Regions from separate parts of the Variovorax sp. 54 genome, predicted to be linked through region 2. Evidence: predicted binding sites of a transcription regulator. Region 2 holds the regulator's gene; each other region holds the start of a gene.
What was found. Region 2 encodes LexA, which represses DNA repair genes until DNA is damaged. Its sites were predicted from a motif close to ACTGTATNNNNATACAGT; they were not measured.
Positions count from the first base shown of each region.

Region 1 (2,929 bases), 3.3 Mb from region 2:
GCACCACCTCGAGCGGCACCGAGGACTCGTCGAGCGGGCTCAGGTCGCCGGGACGGCGCTCGCGGATGCGCGCCTCGACCACCGACAGCGGCTTGATGCCGCGCACCAGCGCCAGCCAGATCAGCAGCACCGCCAGCGGCAGGATCGCGAACTGCGGCAGCAGCACGCCCTTGATGATCTCGGTGGCGAGCACCGCCTGCTTCTCGCGCGTCTCGGCCAGCTGCAGCAGCGACGGCGGCACGTCCTCGCTGCCGCTGGGAATCCACAGCGAGGCCACGCGCACCGGCTGGCCGTGCACCGTGCTGTTGTGCAGCAGGACCACGTTGGTGCCGGGCGGGTCGTCCACGTTGGGCTGCGGCAGGTCGCGCTCGCCGTGCAGCAGCGTGCCGTGGCCGTCGAGCAGCTGGTAGTAGATATGGCCCGCGTCGTCGGCGCGCAGGATCTCGCGCGCCGATTGCGACAGCACGAAGTGCGTCTGCCCCTGCTTCACCGTGACCAGCTCGGCCAGCACCTTCACGTTGTGCTCCAGCGCGCGGTCGTAGGGCGCGTTGGCGATGCCCTGCGCCACCAGCCACGTCACGCCGATGCTCACCGGCACGAGCAGCAGCAGCGGCGTGAGCATCCAGTCGAGGATTTCGCCGAACAGGGAGCGCTGCGCGCGCTGGAAGAGCTTCAAGCCGGCCTCCAGGCCTTTGGGTGCACGGCGCGGCGCAGCGTGCCGGCGGCCCGCAGGGTCTGGCGCATCAGGAAGGAATCTTCTCGAGGCAGTAGCCCAGCCCGCGCACCGTCGCGATACGCACCGGTCCTTTTTCGATCTTCTTGCGCAGGCGGTGGATGTAGACCTCGATGGCGTTGATGCTCACCTCTTCGCCCCATTCGCACAGCCGGTCCACCAGCTGGTCCTTGCTGACCAGGCGGCCGGCGCGCTGCAGCAGCACTTCGAGTAGGCCCAGTTCGCGCGCCGACAGCTCGATCATCTTGCCGTCGATGGTCGCCACGCGGCCGGCCTGGTCGTAGACCAGCGGGCCGTGGCGAATCGCGTTGCTGGTGGCGCCCATGCCGCGCCGCGTGAGGGCGCGCACGCGCGCTTCGAGCTCCTGCAGGCTGAAGGGCTTGGCCATGTAGTCGTCGGCGCCGTGGTCCAGGCCCTTCACGCGTTCTTCGACGCTGTCGGCCGCCGTGAGCACCAGCACGGGCAGTTGCGAGCCGCGCGCGCGCAGGCGCTTGAGGATCTCGATGCCGTGCAGGCTGGGCAGCCCGAGGTCGAGGATCAGCAGGTCGAACTCGCTGTGGGTCATGAGCGCGGTGTCGGCCTGCGAGCCGTTGGCCACATGATCGACCGCCGCGCCCGAGGTGCGCAGGCTGCGCAGCAAGGCATCGGCCAGCACCTGGTCGTCTTCGGCAATCAGTATCCGCATGTGCGCCACCTCCGGCTCAGTCAGTGTCGGCGCCCCTCGGCGCTCGTTGTCCCATGAAGCGAAGTCTAGCCCGCCGTATAGGCTTCGAGTCCGATGGTTACCACGGTGGCAATCTCGTCGCCCACGCTGGCGCGGAACTCGCGTTCGGCCTGCGTGACGGCGCGGCGGAAGGCGTCGAGCCAAGCCAGCCCGTCGGGCGTGAACAGCACGCGCCGCGCGCGCGCATCGAGCGGGTCGGGTCCGCGCGTGACCAGCCCCCAGGCCTCGCACTGGTCGACCAGCGCGCCCATGGCCTGCTTGGTCATGCCGGCGCGCTCGGCCAGCTCGGTCAGGCGCGAACCCTCGCGCGCCAGATGGCGCGTGATGTGGATGTGCGCGGCGCTCACCTGGGCGCGCGCCGCGAGGTTCGACAGCGCCAGCGGCACCTCGATGTCGTGCGCCATCAGCGCCAGCACGCGTTCGTCGAAGCGGCGCATCGCATGGCCCAGCAGGCGGCCCAGGTGGGTCTGTCGCCAGGCATCGGGATCGGTGGGAAAGGCGGGATCGGACATGGCGACAAATGGTAAGGCAAACTGACTTTAAAGTGGGTTTGCGAAACGCAATGAGCCCCTACACTACTGTTCAAGCATCCAGCCTGTGGTTAAAAGCAGATGGATGACACCCGACACAAACCGTTGATATTCAAGGAGATTTCCACATGGACGCAGTCGTCAAGGGCACAAGCATCTCGGTCGCCAACAGTGAAAAGGCCAAGGCCCTGCAGGCCGCACTGGCCCAGATCGAAAAGCAGTTCGGCAAGGGCACGATCATGCGGCTCGGCGAAGGCGAGGCGCTCGAAGACATCCAGGTGGTTTCCACCGGCTCGCTGGGCCTGGACATCGCCCTGGGCGTCGGCGGCCTGCCGCGCGGCCGCGTCATCGAAATCTACGGCCCGGAATCCTCGGGCAAGACCACGCTCACGCTGCAGGTGATCGCCTCCATGCAGAAGCAGGCCGGCACCTGCGCCTTCGTCGATGCCGAGCACGCGCTCGACGTGCAATACGCCCAGAAGCTCGGCGTGAACCTGTCCGACCTGCTGATCAGCCAGCCCGACACCGGCGAGCAGGCGCTCGAAATCGTCGATTCGCTGGTGCGCTCGGGCGCTGTCGACCTGATCGTCATCGACTCGGTGGCTGCGCTCACGCCCAAGGCCGAAATCGAAGGCGAAATGGGCGACTCGCTGCCCGGCCTGCAGGCCCGCCTGATGAGCCAGGCGCTGCGCAAGCTCACGGCCACGATCAAGAAGACCAACTGCATGGTCATCTTCATCAACCAGATCCGCATGAAGATCGGCGTGATGTTCGGCTCGCCCGAAACCACCACCGGCGGCAATGCGCTGAAGTTCTACGCCTCGGTGCGCCTGGACATCCGCCGCATCGGCACCATCAAGAAGGGCGACGAAGCCATCGGCAACGAAACCAAGGTGAAGGTGGTGAAGAACAAGGTGAGCCCGCCGTTCAAGACGGCCGAGT
Region 1 covers NZ_PEFF01000001.1:3,124,075-3,127,003, reverse strand. The annotation lists gene CLU95_RS14480 (sensor histidine kinase) at 1-676, opposite strand, end outside; gene CLU95_RS14475 (response regulator transcription factor) at 744-1,418, opposite strand; gene CLU95_RS14470 (MarR family winged helix-turn-helix transcriptional regulator) at 1,484-1,969, opposite strand; gene recA (recombinase RecA) at 2,116-2,929, shown strand, end outside.
Region 1: a site for LexA is predicted at 2,035-2,052, ahead of recA (recombinase RecA). Genes of this name have one in related genera too.

Region 2 (2,929 bases):
GCGAAGACGACAAGGAAGAAACCGTGCGCAAGCGGCTCGACGTCTACAGCCAGCAGACCCGTCCGCTGGTCGATTACTACTCGGCCTGGGCCAAGACTGACCCGGTCGCCGCGCCGAAGTACCGCGCCATCCAGGGCGTGGGCACGGTCGACGAGATCACGCAGCGCGCGCTTGCCGCGCTGAACAGCTGATCCGTCAGCCTTCTTAGCCGCCCTCCGACTCCGGCAGGGCGGCCACTCCCAAGAGTTCCAGCACCAGCGCGACCCGCGCCTTCACCGGCGTGAGTGCGCCTGCATCCCGCAGCCCGTCACCGGGCTTCGGCAGGATGCGTCCGTTCGTGCAGCGCGTGGCGCGCAGCACCGCCACGCCAGTGGCTTGCGCCTTCAGCGCCGCGGCTTCCAGCGCGTGGTGCACAGTGCCATTGCCGGTCGCGGCCACGACCAGCCCACGCAAGGGCTCGGCCGACGGAAGCAGGAGCGCTTCGACGATCGCACCGCTCGCGCCCGCATGGCTCATGACGATCTCGACGCGAGGCCACGGCTTCGACACGGCCTCCAGCCTTGAAGCATCGAGCGACGCCCCCTGCGGCCACGCGCGAACGCGCCGCACCTCGCCCTCTTCCACATAGCCGACAGGCCCCGCATCGCCCGACGCGAAAGCATCGAGGCGGTAGGTGTGCACCTTCTGCACGTCGAGGCCGCTGTGGACCGCGCCCGCGCACACCACCGTCACACCCTGCGCGCCCGCCATTGAAGCCACCGCGAGCGCATCGCGCACGTTCTGCGGACCATCGGGCGACAGGGCCGTCGCCGGACGCATCGCGCAGGTCAGCACCACCGGCTTTGTCGGCATCAGCACGGCGTGCAGGAAGAAGGCGGTTTCCTCCAGCGTGTCGGTGCCGTGCGTGACCACGATGCCCGCCACGTCGGGCTGCGCCAGCCAATGCGCGCAGCGCGCGGCCAGCTGGCGCCAGGTGTCGGCGTCCATGTCCTTGCTGTCGAGCTGCCCGACCTGCTCCGCCACCAGCGTCACGCCCGTCGGTGCCTCGATGCCGCCCAGCAGGTCCGCCACCCCCACCTGCCCCGCGGTGTAGCCGATGTTGTCGCCGCTGCTGGCGGCCTTGCCGGCAATGGTGCCGCCGGTGCCCAGCACCACCACGCGGCGCGTCTCGGACAAAGAGGAATGAGTCATAGCTTGTCAACTTTTGAAAACTGGTTAAAAATACAGGTACTGGATATCTAGCCAGTGCCGCAAGGAAACCACTATGCAGTTCGCAGTGAAGCTTACCGCCCGCCAGCAGCAGATCCTGGACCTGATCCAGGCCGCCATCGCACGCACCGGTGCGCCGCCGACGCGCGCCGAAATCGCCAACGAGCTGGGCTTCAAGTCGGCCAACGCCGCCGAAGAGCACCTGCAGGCCCTGGCCCGCAAGGGCGTCATCGAACTCGTCAGCGGCACCTCGCGCGGCATCCGCCTCAAGGGCGATGCGCTGCGCTCGCTCCACGAAACGCGCCACCGCGAAGGCAACCAGTTCTCGCTCTCGCTGCCCGGCATGGCCCAGCTCGCGCTGCCGCTCATCGGCCGTGTGGCGGCGGGTTCGCCCATCCTTGCGCTAGAGCACGTCGACCAGACCTACTACGTCGAGAACACGCTGTTCCAGCGCCAGCCCGACTACCTGCTCAAGGTGCGCGGCATGTCGATGCGCGACGCCGGCATCATGGACGGCGACCTGCTCGCCGTGCAGGCCACCAAGGAAGCGCGCAACGGCCAGATCGTGGTGGCACGCCTGGGCGAAGAAGTCACCGTGAAGCGCCTGAAGCGCAACAAGCAGGTGATCGAGCTGCACGCCGAGAACCCCGACTACCCGACCATCATCGTCCAGCCCGGCGAGCCCTTCGAAATCGAAGGCCTCGCAGTCGGCCTCATCCGCAACACCATGCTGATGTAGGCCCGGGGCCTGCTGCTGCCCACGAGCAGCAGCACCTCATCCGGCCGCGACAGGTGGCGGGCGTATGGCGTGAAGTCGCCATCACCCTGTTGCGGCCGATTCAAGAAATCCTGCCTGTGTTCAACCTCATACTTTTTTGGAGTTCACATGGGAATCGCCCTCCTCGCCATCGCCGACTTCTGGTCGCCCCTGCAATCGCTGGCCACCCGCTGGATGCCCGCCCGCCGCCCGTCGCGCGGTGACAGTGGTGACGCTGCCGCCGGCCTGCGCTACGTGTCGGTCCGCCCGGCCTGCACGGCACGCGCCATCGGCAGCCCGACGCCGGCCAGCTCGCCTTCCGCTGCTGCCACGCCGGCCCGTCCGCTGCGCGTGGTCCGCGTGGTCGACCGCCAAGGCTCGCAGCGCGGCTGTGCCAACCGGGTCGTGATTTCCGGCCGCATGGCTGATGTGTGTGCCGAACTCGACCGGCTCGCCGCACTGGAAGCGGCGGAAACCGGGAGCGGCACGCCCCGCCCCGGCCACCTGCACTGAGAAAGTGCGAACAAACCCGCCGTGTCTGCGGGAGCCGCGTGCTCCGTACGCGCACGGTGGGTTCACCCCCAACGGTCTGGCACAGGCCGTCCGGACGCCATCTGGCACCGGGTATCCAAACGTTCACACGTGCGACGTGCCGATGCTGCGAGGCACAATGGCATGCCATGAACATTGTGATCCTCGACGACTACCAGGACGCCGTGCGCAAGCTGCAGTGCGCTGCCAAGCTGGACGCGTACGCCGCCAAGGTCTACACCAACACGGTCAAGGGCATCGGCCAACTGTCGGTTCGCCTCAAGGATGCGGACGTCATCGTGCTCATCCGCGAGCGCAGCCAGATATCCCGCCAACTGATCGAGAAGCTGCCCAAGCTCAAGCTGATCTCCCAAACCGGCCGCGTCGGCGGCCACATCGACGTCACGGCCTGCACCGAACGCGGTGTGGCGG
Region 2 covers NZ_PEFF01000001.1:6,389,490-6,392,418, reverse strand. The annotation lists gene adk (adenylate kinase) at 1-191, shown strand, start outside; gene CLU95_RS29310 (asparaginase) at 205-1,191, opposite strand; gene lexA (transcriptional repressor LexA) at 1,265-1,948, shown strand; gene CLU95_RS29300 (hypothetical protein) at 2,096-2,479, shown strand; gene CLU95_RS29295 (D-2-hydroxyacid dehydrogenase family protein) at 2,647-2,929, shown strand, end outside.

Region 3 (2,929 bases), 910 kb from region 2:
GCAACATGCATGCGGGCTTCTCGCAGTTCGCGGCCTTCGACCAGGACGCCATCGACAACAAGGCCTTCCTGGCGCAGGGCAAGCTGGAGATGCCGGTGCTGGCGGTGGGCGGAGAAAAGTCGTTCGGCCCGACGATGGCGGTGGTCATGCGCTTCGCCGCCAGCGACGTGACCGAAGGCATCGTGCCCGGCTCGGGCCACTGGATCATGGAAGAGAACCCGCAGGCCACCACGCAGCTGGTGGGCGAGTTCCTGCGCAAGAACTAGGTACAGGACCTAGAACAGGCTGCCCTGCCCCGCAGCGCCAGGCGGCCGGAACGCGCTGGTGTCCAGCGCAATCCGCTCGCGGTTGAAGCCCAGCCGGTTCGTCGCCTTCTGGAAGCGCTGGTGGATCAGGTCGGCCCACAGGCCCGAGCCCTTCATGCGCGTGGCGAAGTCGGCGTCGTAGTCCTTGCCGCCGCGCATCTCATGGATGCGCGCCATCACGCGCTCGGCGCGCTGCGGGTAGTGCAGCTCGAGCCATTCCTTGAACAGCGGCGCCACCTCCCACGGCAGACGCACCACGGTGTAGAAGGCGCTGCGCGCGCCGGCCTCCCAGGCGGCCTCGAGCACCTGCTCCATGTCTTCGGTGATGAACGGAATCTGCGGCGCCACGCTCACGCCCACCGGCACGCCGGCGTCGGCCAGGGTGCGGATGGTGCGCAGCCGCCGGTGCGGCGCCGCGGCGCGCGGCTCGAGCTTGCGCGCCAGTTCGCCGTCGAGCGTGGTGATCGTGACGTACACGGCCGCGAGCCGGTCGGCCGCCATCGGCGCGATCAGGTCGAGGTCGCGCTCCACGGCGCTCGACTTGGTGATGAGCGCGAACGGATGCCGCACCTCGCTCAGCAGCTCGATCACGCCGCGCGTGAGCCGCAGCTCGCGCTCGATGGGCTGGTAGCAGTCGGTGGCGGTGCCGATGGCGAGGTTGCTGGGGCGGTAGCTCTTGCGGCCGAGTTCGGCGCGCAGCACCTCGACGAGGTTGCGCTTGGCGATGAGCTTGGTCTCGAAGTCGAGGCCGGGCGAGAGGTTCAGGTAGCTGTGCGTGGGCCGCGCAAAGCAGTAGATGCAGCCGTGCTCGCAGCCGCGGTACGGGTTGAGCGAACGGTCGAACGGAATGTCGGGCGACTCGTTGCTGCTGAGCACCGACTTCACGTCTTCGAAGCGCACCTCGGTGGCCAGCGGCAGCAGTTCGGCGGCTTCGGCCTCGCCTTCTTCCAGCGTGCCCCAGCCGTCGTCGAAGGCGTTGCGTTCGTCTTTGGAGAACCGGTGCGCGAGCCGCGTGGCCGCGCCACGACCCTTGATGATGTGGATGGGAACCTGGGCGGCGGGCATGGCGGGTCCTTGGAAGGAAACAGGAAACAAGGTGAATAACTGTTTATTCATACAGTATTTCACTTTTGACCCGGTGCTGCAGAATTTTTTGTTTCTGTCTTGACAGAAATTTAGGAAATCCTAAACTCGGCGCCATGGAACTCACCGACATTCAACGCAAGTTCGTCCTGCACTGGGGCGAGATGGGCTCCATGTGGGGCGTGAACCGCACGGTCTCGCAGATCCACGCCCTGCTGTTCGCGCACGGCAAGCCGATGCACGCCGAAGAGCTGTGCGACACGCTCGGTGTCGCCCGCTCCAACATCAGCAACAGCCTGAAGGAACTGCAGGCCTGGAACCTCGTGCGCGTCACCCACACGCTGGGCGATCGGCGCGACTACTTCGAGACCAGCGTCGACGTGTGGGAGCTGTTCCGCACCGTCGTGCGCGAGCGCAAGGAACGCGAGTTCGACCCCACCGTGCGCGTGCTGCGCGAACTGGTGTCCAGCCCCGACTTCCAGAAGGAGCCGGCCGACGCGCAAGACCGCATCCGTTCCACCATGGAACTCATGGACAAGCTCGCCACCTGGGCCGACGAAATGCTGCGGCTGTCGCCCGGCACGCTCGACAAGGTGCTCACGCTCGGCGCCAGCGTGCAGAAGTTCGTGCGCGGCGACACCACGCCGCCACCTCCCGCAGACAAGGGCGACGACCCCGACGCGCACCACGCCAGCCTGCCGATGATCTGAGAAAGGCCGCGTCCTTTTTTTGCCTTCTTATTTCTGTTTTGACTGAAATATCGAGAACCAAGAACGCCATGACCCGCTTCGCCCCCGCCATCTACCCGCTCACCGTCTATTTCGACGCCACCTGCCCGCTGTGCACGGCCGAAATGGGCGCCATGCAGGCGCGCGACAGCGCCGGCCGGCTGCGCCTGGTCGACTGCTCACCCGCCGGTTTCGCGGACGGCCCGGCACCGCGCGAGGCGCTGATGCGTTCGCTGCACGCGGTCGATGCCGCTAGCCAACTGCGCGTGGGCGTCGACGCCATCCGCGCCTGCCGCGCCGCGGTGGGCCTGCCGGCGGGCGGCGCGGTGCTCGACCTGCCGGTGATCGGCCGACTGGCCAACCGCGCCTACGCGGTGCTGGCCCGCAACCGCTACCGGCTGCCGCGCTGGCTGGTGCTGCGGCTCGCGGGGCACGGTGCGATCGCGCCAGCCACCTGCGCCGACGACCATTGCAAGCTCTGAAAAAACTCACATCGCCTGAAGGAGTTTCGATGCCCGACGTCTTCCAGCCCGACTTCCGCCTGCCCGGCACCGCGCGGCCCACGCCGCCTGCGGTCGAGGGCCAGGTGAGCCGCGAGGACACGCAGGACTATTTCACCGAGGTCGCCGACGACTACCGCGCCTGGAGCCCCAGCTACAACATGCACTTCGGCTTCTGGCGCCTGGGCCTGAACCCGCTGCGGCGCGAAGGCATGCTGATCGAGATGAACCGCACCGTCGGGCGCGCGCTGCAGCTCGACACGGCGACCACCGGCCCGCGCTGCGTGCTCGACCTCGGCTGCGGCGCTGGCGC
Region 3 covers NZ_PEFF01000001.1:5,476,012-5,478,940, reverse strand. The annotation lists gene CLU95_RS25035 (alpha/beta fold hydrolase) at 1-266, shown strand, start outside; gene CLU95_RS25030 (PA0069 family radical SAM protein) at 276-1,370, opposite strand; gene CLU95_RS25025 (GbsR/MarR family transcriptional regulator) at 1,505-2,098, shown strand; gene CLU95_RS25020 (thiol-disulfide oxidoreductase DCC family protein) at 2,167-2,598, shown strand; gene CLU95_RS25015 (SAM-dependent methyltransferase) at 2,628-2,929, shown strand, end outside.
Region 3: a site for LexA is predicted at 1,409-1,426, ahead of CLU95_RS25030 (PA0069 family radical SAM protein). Genes of this name have one in related genera too.

Region 4 (2,929 bases), 2.7 Mb from region 2:
CGGTCCACAGCGTCTTGGCGTGCCGCTCGGCGGCCTGCGCGATGACACGGTTCGACACGTCGAGGATCGGCTGCGTCGAGCGGTAGTTGCGCTCCAGCGTGACGATGCGCGCCTCTTGCGAGAACTGCGAAGGAAAGTCGAGGATGTTGCGCACCGTGGCGCCGCGGAACGAATAGATCGACTGCGCGTCGTCGCCCACCACCGTCACGCCGCGCCCGTCGGGCTTCATCGCCCGCAGGATCTCGGCCTGCAGCAGGTTGGTGTCCTGGTACTCGTCGACCAGCACGTGGTCGAAGCGCGCGCCGACGTGCGCGGCCAGCGCGGGCTCTGCGACCATCTCGGCCCAGTAGAGCAGCAGGTCGTCGTAGTCGAGCACGTTCTGCTGCTGCTTGGCCTCGACGTACGCGCCAAACAGTTTCTTGAGTTCGGCCTCCCACTCGGCACACCAGGGAAAGTTGTCTTTCAGAACCTCGGCCAGCGGCGCGCGCGTGTTCACGCAGCGCGAGTAGATCGACAGGCAGGTGCCCTTGCGCGGAAAGCGGTTGACCGTGGACGACAGCCCCAGCTCGTGCCGCACCAGCCCCATGAGGTCTTCGGCGTCGCCGCGGTCGTGGATGGTGAAGTTCTCGTCGAGCCCGATCTGCGCGGCGTACTCGCGCAGCAGCCGCGCGCCGATGCCGTGGAAGGTGCCGGCCCACGGCAGCGCCGGCGGGCGCTCCGACTTCAGGCCCAGCACACGCGCCAGCACCTGGCCCGCGCGGCGCTCCATTTCCTGCGCGGCGCGGCGCGAGAACGTGAGCAGCAGCAGGCGCTGCGGATCGACCCCGCCCGCGATCAGGTGCGCCACCCGGTGCGCCAGCGTGCTGGTCTTGCCCGAGCCGGCGCCGGCGATCACGAGCAGCGGCCTGTGGTCCTCGCCGACCGCTGCGCCCACGCCGTGCTCGACCGCCGCGCGCTGGTCGTCGTTGAGCGCGGCGAGCGCCGCGGCCAGGCGCTCGGCTTGCGTCTTCGGAGGGGCGGAAAGAACGGGGGACGCAGGGGTCTGCATGGGCACGACTTTACTGTATGTCCGTCCAGTCCATGCACCTTGTGGCCCAGTGGCCAGTGACATAATCGCGCCTCGCTGCAACCGGAGACTCCCCATGGAAACCGCCCCGTCTCGGCAGCTTTCAACTCCCTTGCGACGCCGCGCGTGATGTACTGACGCCGGGTCTGCGGGAATTGAAAGCGCCCCTCCCTCGCCCATCGTTCAGTCATTCCCGGGAGTGAGCCCATGCTCAATATCTTTACGCTCGCCAACGGCCGTCTCGTCCAGGAAGAGATCGAGTCGCTCGAAGAGCTCTCCAAGTTCCAGCCGATCTGGGTCGACCTCGAGTCGCCCACGCTCGAAGAAAAGCGCTGGATCAAGCAGTACTACGGCCTCTCGATTCCCGAAGACGCGATGGACGAGGACATCGAGGAATCGGCGCGCTTCTACGAAGAAGACAACGGCGAACTGCACATCCGCTCCGACTTCCTGATCGACGACGACGAAGACCCGCGCACGGTGCGCGTCGCCTTCATCCTCAACCAGCACAACACCGACCTGCGCAGCCGCGGCGTGCTGTTCTCGATCCACGACGAAGACGTGCCCGTGTTCCGCCTGCTGCGCATGCGCGCACGCCGCGCACCGGGGCTGATCGAAGACGCCAAGGAAGTGATGCTCAAGCTCTTCGACGCCGACGCCGAATACTCGGCCGACACGTTGGAGAACATCTACGACGAGCTCGAAGTGGCCGGCAAGAAAGTGCTGTCGGGCAACGTCACCGACGAGCTGGCCGGCGAGGTGCTCGGCCTCATCGCACGGCAGGAAGACTTGAACGGCCGCATCCGCCGCAACGTGATGGACACACGCCGCGCCGTGAGCTTCATGATGCGCAGCAAGATGCTCAACGCCGAGCAGTTCGAAGAAGCGCGGCAGATCCTGCGCGACATCGAATCGCTGGACAACCACACGGCCTTCCTGTTCGACAAGATCAACTTCCTGATGGATGCGACCGTCGGTTTCATCAACATCAACCAGAACAAGACCATCAAGATCTTCTCGGTGGCCAGCGTCGCGCTGCTGCCGCCCACGTTGATCGCGAGCATCTACGGCATGAACTTCAAGTTCATGCCCGAACTCGACTGGGCCATGGGCTACCCCTACGCCATCGCGCTGATGGCAGCCAGCGCACTGGTGCCGATGTGGTACTTCCGCCGGCGCGGCTGGCTCAAGTAGTTCTTCACACTGGGTGCTAGAGTGACTGTCGACAGGCAGTTGACCTGGAGGGCCCCGTGCGCAGACTTCGTTTCCTCACCAACCGCCACCGCGCGCCGTCGACGAACACCGCGCTCGGCCTGCTGCTGGCCTTCAATGCCGGCGCCGTCAATGCGGGCGGGTTCCTCGTGCTGCACATGTACACCTCGCACATGACCGGCTTCGCCTCGCAGCTGGCGGACGGCATGGTGCTGGGCAACCTCACGCTGCTGTTGAACGCGGTGGGCGCGATCCTCGCGTTCGTGAGCGGCGCGGCGGTCTGCGCGGTGCTGGTGAACTGGGCGCGACAACATCGGCTGCATGGCGTGTATGCGCTGCCGCTGCTGCTGGAGGCCGCGCTGATGTTCCCGTTCGGGCTCGCCGGCGCCATCACGCTGACCTGGGCCACGCCGTTCGCGGTGCCACTCACGGTGCTGCTGCTGTCGTTCATCATGGGGCTGCAGAACGCCGTGGCGTCGAAGACCTCGGGCGGCAGCACGCGCACCACCCACATGACCGGCAACATCACCGACGTGGGGATCGAGCTGGGCAAGATGCTCTACTGGAACCGGCGCGCGCCGTCCACACCGCTGCCGGTGCGCCACGACCGCAGCAGGCTGCGTCGCTGCGGCGGGCTGGTCGGCATGTTCG
Region 4 covers NZ_PEFF01000001.1:3,676,106-3,679,034, reverse strand. The annotation lists gene CLU95_RS17090 (ATP-dependent helicase) at 1-1,048, opposite strand, end outside; gene corA (magnesium/cobalt transporter CorA) at 1,274-2,260, shown strand; gene CLU95_RS17080 (YoaK family protein) at 2,317-2,929, shown strand, end outside.
Region 4: a site for LexA is predicted at 1,061-1,078, ahead of CLU95_RS17090 (ATP-dependent helicase). Genes of this name have one in related genera too.